One region of the Citrobacter sp. FDAARGOS_156 genome, then DNA from elsewhere that is predicted to be linked to it. Evidence: predicted binding sites of a transcription regulator. Region 1 holds the regulator's gene; the other holds the start of a gene.
What was found. Region 1 encodes CRP, which controls carbon source genes, mostly activating them, when cyclic AMP is high. Its sites were predicted from a motif close to ATGTGANNNNNNTCACAT; they were not measured.

Region 1 (4,217 bases):
TGCGAGTTGAACCTAGGCTCCTGCATCGCCTGGTTAAGTGAGTTGAACAGCGTGTTATGCGCCTGGTTGACCCGCATGCGTTGATACGCCAGCGGTGTGGCCTGGGGATCGTTGCTCAGGATCAGGCGAATAGCCTCCTGATCGGCTTCTAACGCATCGTGGGCGTTTTTACGCAGCAAACCGCTCTGCCACTGCGGCCACAGCCAGAGCATTCCGCCAAAGGCGATCAGGCAGCCAGTGACCGTATCGATAAACCGCGGCACGATAAACTGTTCCCCGTTCAGCGTCAGCAGTTGCAGGGTATATACCGCGGTGACCGTAAAGCCGACGGTAGCCCAGCCGTAGTTTTTGCGGATGGTCAGATAACTCACCAGGGTTATCAGCAGCATGCCTGCCAGCGTGTAACCTTCCTGAATATGAAAGTGCAGTGTGACGCCGGCGATCACCAGGCCGACTAGCGTCCCTACTGAACGGTGTAAAATACGTACCCGGGTCGCCCCATAGCCATTTTGCGTGACGAACAGGATTGTCATCAAAATCCAGTAGGGTTTTGGCAGGTGTAAGGCGCTGCCCATCAGGCTGGCAATGCTCAACATGACGCTGATGCGTCCGGCATTACGCAGCGCCGGGGATTTCAACGACAGATAGCTTTTCAGGGCAGGGATCAGCGGCAGCCGACGCTGCTTGTCAGCCATTAAATCCCGGGCATACAGTGGTCGCTGGGTGCGTAGCACACGGGCAATACGGCTGAAGTGCCAGTAGCAAAATTGACCCACCGGATTGTCCGGATGTTGGTTGGCGATTTTCTCCAGCGTGCCAATTTGTTTATCCATTGAAAAACGCGTCGGCAAACGGTGATACAAAATATCATCGGCCAGTACGCGAAGGCGTTCGGCGACGGTGCGCGCATTCCAGCGAATCACTTGTTCGGCGTGGCTACGTTCGACCAGCTTTTGCACCTCTTCCGGCTGGTGGAGGCTAACGGAAATATGTTCCTGTAAATCGAGCGCCTCCTGAAAGGCACGTAGCAGGCGCTTATAATCGTTGTTGCGATGCGCCGACAGCATATGCATTTGCTGATAGCACTGGGTAATTAAATCCACCGCTTTTTGCTGGCGCACCAGCAGGGGAGGAAGCGCTTTTTCGGGATCGGCATGCTGGGTCAGCATGCTGTACTTGGCCTCACAGTAATCGGCTAATTCGCGGTACAACAAACTGAGCGATTCACGCAGCGGCTGCTCGCGCCACATCCAGAACCAGAACCAGTTGAACAGGCCGTACCACAATGTGCCCAGCGCGTAGATTAGCAGCGGCTCCCAGACGGGCATGTTCCCGGCCAGGCTGAGCGTGAAAATTGCCGCGATAAGCGAGGCAGGTAGTAGTCGCGCATGCAGAGGGCCTAATTCTGCGGTTACACCAAGAATCAGCGTCAGGCCGGTGAGGATCAGCGGCAGCGGTATATCTTTTGCCAGCAGTAACTGCATGATCAGACTGCATCCGGCAAACAAAGACGCGCCAATCACTAAGCGTTTGAAAAAGCGCTTATGCGGGGTATCAAGACCGGCAATATTGCAGCAGGCAGGGACGAGGGAGAATAAGAGCCCCAGATGAAGCTGACCAATGATAAGGCCGACAGCCACAGGTAAACATAGCACCAGCGTCTGTCGTAGTGCGTAGTTGATCTCGGGGTGATAAATCAGTCTTCGCCACATCGGAGCAAACAAAAATGGCGCATTACTACGTAACACGCCATGTCGATGGGATTAACGCGTGCCGTAGACGACGATGGTCTTACCATGCGCGGAGATCAGATTCTGATCTTCCAGCATTTTCAGGATACGACCAACGGTTTCACGGGAACAGCCAACGATCTGGCCAATTTCCTGGCGGGTAATTTTAATCTGCATGCCGTCCGGGTGAGTCATTGCGTCAGGCTGTTTCGCCAGATTCAGCAGAGTCTGGGCGATACGACCAGTTACGTCGAGGAAGGCAAGGTTGCCTACTTTTTCAGACGTTACCTGCAGACGACGAGCCATCTGAGAAGACAGACGCATCAGAATATCTGGGTTGACCTGGATTAATTGGCGAAATTTTTTGTAGGAAATTTCAGCGACTTCACATGCGGTTTTGGCACGTACCCAGGCGCTACGTTCCTGGCCTTCTTCGAAGAGGCCTAATTCACCAATAAAATCGCCCTGATTCAGATAAGAGAGGATCATTTCTTTCCCTTCTTCATCTTTGATCAGCACTGCCACTGAGCCTTTAACGATGTAATACAACGTTTCCGCTTTTTCACCCTGGTGAATCAGCGTGCTCTTCGATGGGTACTTATGAATATGGCAATGAGACAAGAACCATTCGAGAGTCGGGTCTGTTTGCGGTTTGCCAAGCACCATGCGCGGTTATCCTCTGTTATAAGCTGTCTCCAGAGCCAAAAAACAACCTGTCTCTGGGTTTGCAAAAATGTGCTTCCCGCTACCTGGGAAGGGGGCTGTCAATACGTGCGACGGCCTGTAATGTGATGTCCTCTGCATACATGCAGTACGTCAATGTATTACTGTAGCATCCTGACTGTTTTAGCATAGCTTTCGCCGTGTGTCTCCTGGTGTCTCGCTTCAGCATGACGCAGGTCGCCTTCCATTGCGAGAATTGTTATGTACGCGTAATCTGTCAGGAAAATTGAAACATTGGAGTTACGAAATATGCAAGCGCGTGTAAAGTGGGTTGAGGGGTTAACCTTCCTCGGTGAGTCCGCCTCAGGCCACCAAATTTTGATGGACGGTAACTCTGGTGATAAAGCGCCGAGCCCGATGGAAATGGTCTTAATGGCTGCGGGCGGTTGCAGCGCAATTGATGTGGTGTCGATCCTGCAAAAGGGGCGTCAGGATGTGACCAACTGCGAAGTGAAGCTGACCTCCGAGCGTCGTGATGAAGCGCCGCGCCTGTTCACCCATATCAACCTGCATTTCATTGTAACGGGTAACGACCTGAAAGATGCGTCTGTGTCTCGCGCAGTTGACCTCTCGGCGGAGAAGTATTGTTCCGTAGCTCTGATGCTGGAAAAGGCGGTGAACATTACCCATTCTTATGAAGTCGTTGCCGCGTAATTGCTGATGCCGGATGGCGGCGTTGCCTTATCCGGCCTACAGGATGATGTTGAGTCGTAGGCCGGATAAGCGAAGCGCCATCCGGCGCTTTCCACATATCACTCTATCTTTTTACCTTCCATCAGTCGCTGGACCAGCGGTAGCATAATCAATTCCATCGCCAGACCCATCTTACCGCCCGGCACGACCAACGTATTGATATGCGAAATGAATGAGCCCTGCAGCATGGCCAGTAGCCAGGGATAATCGATGCCTTCCAGATTACGAAAATGAATCACGACAAAGCTTTCATCCAGTGACGGAATGCTCCTGGCGGCAAAGGGATTAGAGGTATCGACGGTCGGTACGCGTTGGAAGTTAATATGCGTGCGGGAAAACTGTGGGGTGATGTAATTGATGTAATCGTCCATTGAGCGCACCACCGAGTCCATTACCGCTTCACGTGAATGCCCGCGTTCGCTGGTATCGCGGGTCAGCTTCTGGATCCACTCCAGGTTTACGATCGGCACCACGCCAACCAGCAGATCGACATGCCGGGCCACGTTTTGCTGTGGGGTGACAACGCCACCGTGCAGTCCTTCATAGAACAGGACATCCGTCGGTTCAGGCAGCGGCTGCCAGGGCGTAAATGTCCCCGGAACCTGATTCCACGGTACGGCCTCATCGTAGGTGTGCAGATATTTACGCGACTGACCTTTGCCCGTCTGGCCGTATTCAATGAAGGTTTGCTCCAGCAGACCGAAGTCGTTAGCTTCGGGGCCGAAATAGCTGATATGCCGCCCGGCATCGCGTGCTTTGCGAATCGCCATGTCCATTTCCGGACGGGTATAGCGATGAAAACTGTCACCTTCCACCTCGGCGGCGCGCAGATTTAACTGCGCGAAAATTTTACGAAACGCAAGGCTGGTGGTGGTGGTCCCCGCGCCGCTGGATCCTGTTACCGCAATCACCGGATGTTTGGCAGACATAACAACTCCATGAAATGGTTGTAATTATAGTAAAGTCGGCCGGCGGCTACGGGTTACTCGTGAATCTGCTTCCTCGGCATAATGTTGACCGTTTCATGCAGTTCGGACCACACCAGCATGGCCTCACCTGATTGTAGTTGGC
Region 2 (4,217 bases), 1.7 Mb from region 1:
TTGACAACCCAGTCTTTCAGTTTATAAGAGCCGTTAGAAACGATGTTAGCGGGCTGGGTCCATTTTTCACCGAATTTTTCCACCACGGCTTTAGGCACAGGGGAAAGAGAAGAGTGCACAAGGAGTTTGTAGAAATAAGGAACAGGTTCACTCAGAGTCACTTCAAAGGTATGGTCATCAATCGCTTTTACACCGAGATCGGTAACTGGCTTCTTACCAGCGATGATGTCATCAATATTGACAATATGTCCGTACTGTAAATAGCTGGCGTACGGTGAAGCAGTATTGGGGTTCGCCAGACGTTGCCAGCTATAGACGAAATCTTGTGCGGTAACAGGCGTTCCGTCAGACCATTTAGCGTCTTTACGCAGATGGAATGTCCAGACTTTAAAATCTTTATTTTCCCATTTATCAGCCACACCCGGCGATGGTTTGCCATCAACGTCACTGATTAATAAACCTTCAAATAAATCACGGCTAATGTTGGATTCCGGTACACCTTCGATTTTATGCGGATCGAGTGACTGAACTTCCGAACCATTATTACGCACCAGAGTCTGCTTCTCAGCCAACTGAACGCCTGCTGGTACCACTGCTGCTGTAGCAACATTTCCAGCGATTAGCGCAGTTAGGATCCCCGCAGCTACTAAACTTTTTTTAGTGATGTTAGTCATTGTGTTTGTACTCCCTCATTATTATGGCTGGTTTTATAACCAGACTGTTAATCCTGTCAGGATCCCTGTACGACACCGGAGATTTTCTGCCGTCAGGTGTTTTTTTGTTTACTGCTCGCTATCACCGACTTTATTTATTCTGGCGATTCGTTTGATCGCCTTGCGTCGATTATCTACGTGCCTCCCCTGCCGGAAGCACGCTATTACCCTGTTGAGAGAGATCAAATGAAAATTATTCTCATCAACGTGAAATCTTCTGCTAAATACCTGGCCGGAAAGTATCAAATGCGTTTCTTCACCGCCAATACATTTTACAGATTTGTTAACCAATTCTCTTTTATCGAAAAAAAAACGCACAACAAAAGCATTGATACGGCAATTTTTTAACGATAAAATCAATTAATTCAATGCGTTACGTGAGACACTCGACTCATCGCCCTGTCCGGCATCGAAGAGACGTCAAAATGCACATAAATTTAACAATTGGTTATTAATTAGCACATTCATCTAAATTAGGTGCTGAAATAACTAATAACATTTCGATAATCCTTCAGCAAGCCCAAGAGTATGATGTTAATAAAATAACAATGCTGCCCTGGTTCATCTGTTCTGCTGAAAAGATAATTGTGTTGAAAATCAATACATAAAAATGCAGTGGCTATCAGCATCTTTTATTACTGCTATGGCGCGTTTCAACTTTAGTGAGAAGTATTACTGATAATGGTGGGAAACGGAGCCTGGAAGCAGCTCCGTTTATATTGATTCGGTGGATTCAGGCAAGTAAGCCCGGGAAAATGGATTTGATCCCGGTCACAATGAACTCAATGCCCAACGCCATGAGTAACAACCCCATAATACGCGTAATGACGTTGATGCCCGTTTGGCCCAGCAGGCGAACTAACCACGGCGCCATACGAAACAATCCCCAACAGCACAGCGCAAACAGCGCAATCGCCACGAAAAAGCCGAACAGATTAATAGCACTATGGTAACGCGTGCCCCAGACGATCGTTGAGCTTATTGCCCCCGGCCCCGCCATTAACGGCAGCGCTAACGGGACAACGCCAATGCTCTCGCGTATCGCCGTCTCCGACTTTTCCTGCTTGTTTTGCTTATCTTCCCCAAGTTTTCCGCTGATCATCGACATCGCGATAGTCACGACCAGGATACCACCGGCAATCCTGAACGAATCAATTGAGATACCAAACAATTGCAGAATTCCATCCCCCAGAAACAGAGAGATCCACAGAATGATAGCAACCGACAGGTTTGCCGTAAGGTTGGTTTTATTGCGTGCGGCAGCGGTTTGGTAGCTGGTCATGCTGATAAAGACAGGGATGATCCCTACCGGGTTGACCAATGCAAATAACCCAATGAAAAATTTAAAATAAACAGGAAAATCGAATAGCGTATGGATCACGGTTAGCTCCGAAGCGTTAGCCGGATAAAATGAGTCATAAAATTGATGAAATCCGCGCTGAAGATACGCCTTTTGTCAGCATACTTCACCTGCTATCTGCGTATATCTACGTAAATACGCTACCATTACTCAGTGTTATTAATATGTATTAAATATGCTAATGTTAACCTCATTCATTACATCAATTTTTTAACACTTACCAAGAAACGCTAAAAGGGCCTGCTGAAAGGTGTCAGCTTTGCGGAAATTTGATCCAGATCACGCAATTACTACTCAGAAGTGAGTAATCTTGCTTACGCCACCTGGAGGTAACGCGTTAGAGTTAAATGACGCTAACGCATAAGCTCTTTTAGTAAATCAAAGTAAAGTGGACGTTAATTAACCGTTTTATTTTCAAAACGTTATACGATTTTTCGTCGGTCTGTCTATACTCTCGTATCGAGCAGATGATTTACTAAAAAAGTTTAACATTATCAGGAGAGCATTATGGCTGTTACTAATGTCGCTGAACTTAACGCACTTGTAGAGCGCGTAAAAAAAGCCCAGCGTGAATATGCCAGTTTCACTCAAGAACAGGTTGACAAAATCTTCCGCGCCGCCGCTCTGGCAGCCGCAGACGCTCGAATCCCTCTCGCGAAAATGGCCGTTGCCGAATCCGGCATGGGCATCGTCGAAGACAAAGTGATCAAAAACCACTTTGCTTCCGAATACATTTACAACGCTTATAAAGATGAAAAGACCTGTGGTGTTCTGTCTGAAGACGACACTTTCGGTACTATCACCATCGCTGAACCGATTGGTATCATCTGCGGTATCGTTCCGACCACTAACCCGACATCTACTGCTATCTTCAAATCGCTGATCAGCCTGAAGACGCGTAACGCCATCATCTTCTCTCCACATCCGCGTGCTAAAGATGCCACTAACAAAGCGGCTGACATCGTTCTGCAGGCTGCTATCGCTGCTGGCGCACCGAAAGACCTGATCGGCTGGATCGATCAACCTTCCGTTGAACTGTCTAATGCTCTGATGCATCACCCGGACATCAACCTGATCCTTGCGACCGGCGGCCCAGGCATGGTTAAAGCAGCATACAGCTCCGGTAAACCAGCAATCGGTGTAGGTGCAGGTAACACCCCGGTTGTTATTGACGAAACTGCGGATATTAAGCGCGCGGTTGCTTCTGTTCTGATGTCTAAAACCTTCGATAACGGCGTAATCTGTGCTTCTGAACAGTCCGTTGTTGTTGTTGACTCTGTATACGATGCAGTTCGTGAACGTTTCGCTAGCCACGGCGGCTACATGCTGCAGGGTAAAGAGCTGAAAGCCGTTCAGGACGTTATCCTGAAAAATGGCGCACTGAACGCCGCTATCGTTGGTCAGCCGGCATATAAAATTGCTGAACTGGCAGGCTTCTCGGTTCCGGAAACAACTAAGATCCTGATCGGTGAAGTGAAAGTTGTTGATGAAAGCGAGCCGTTTGCTCACGAAAAACTGTCCCCGACGCTGGCGATGTACCGTGCGAAAGATTTCGAAGATGCGGTAGACAAAGCAGAGAAACTGGTTGCGATGGGTGGTATCGGCCACACTTCTTGCCTGTACACTGACCAGGACAACCAACCAGAACGCGTTGCTTACTTCGGTCAGATGATGAAAACTGCGCGTATCCTGATTAACACCCCGGCTTCACAGGGTGGTATCGGCGACCTGTACAACTTTAAGCTCGCACCTTCCCTGACTCTGGGTTGTGGTTCCTGGGGTGGTAACTCCATCTCTGAAAACGTTGGTCCTAAGCACCTGATCAACAAGAAAACCGTTGCTAAGCGAGCTGAAAACATGTTGTGGCACAAACTTCCGAAATCTATCTACTTCCGTCGTGGCTCTCTGCCAATCGCGCTGGATGAAGTGATTACCGATGGTCACAAACGTGCTCTGATCGTGACCGACCGCTTCCTGTTTAACAACGGTTATGCAGACCAGATCACCTCCGTTCTGAAAGCAGCCGGCGTTGAAACCGAAGTGTTCTTTGAGGTTGAAGCTGACCCGACTCTTAGCGTTGTTCGTAAAGGTGCTGAGCTGGCTAACTCCTTCAAGCCTGACGTTATCATCGCACTGGGCGGTGG

Region 2: the regulator CRP is predicted to act here: its motif matches at 2,341-2,358, upstream of adhE (bifunctional acetaldehyde-CoA/alcohol dehydrogenase).

Annotation. Positions count from the first base shown of each region.
Region 1 is NZ_CP014030.2:4,572,750-4,576,966, reverse strand. Features, by position in the region: gene AL515_RS22700 (YccS/YhfK family putative transporter) at 1-1,712, opposite strand, end outside; gene crp (cAMP-activated global transcriptional regulator CRP) at 1,764-2,396, opposite strand; gene AL515_RS22690 (OsmC family protein) at 2,703-3,107, shown strand; gene AL515_RS22685 (phosphoribulokinase) at 3,206-4,075, opposite strand; gene AL515_RS22680 (YheU family protein) at 4,129-4,217, opposite strand, start outside.
Region 2 is NZ_CP014030.2:2,852,933-2,857,149, forward strand. Features, by position in the region: gene oppA (oligopeptide ABC transporter substrate-binding protein OppA) at 1-674, opposite strand, end outside; gene ychE (NAAT family transporter YchE) at 1,447-2,094, opposite strand; gene adhE (bifunctional acetaldehyde-CoA/alcohol dehydrogenase) at 2,581-4,217, shown strand, end outside.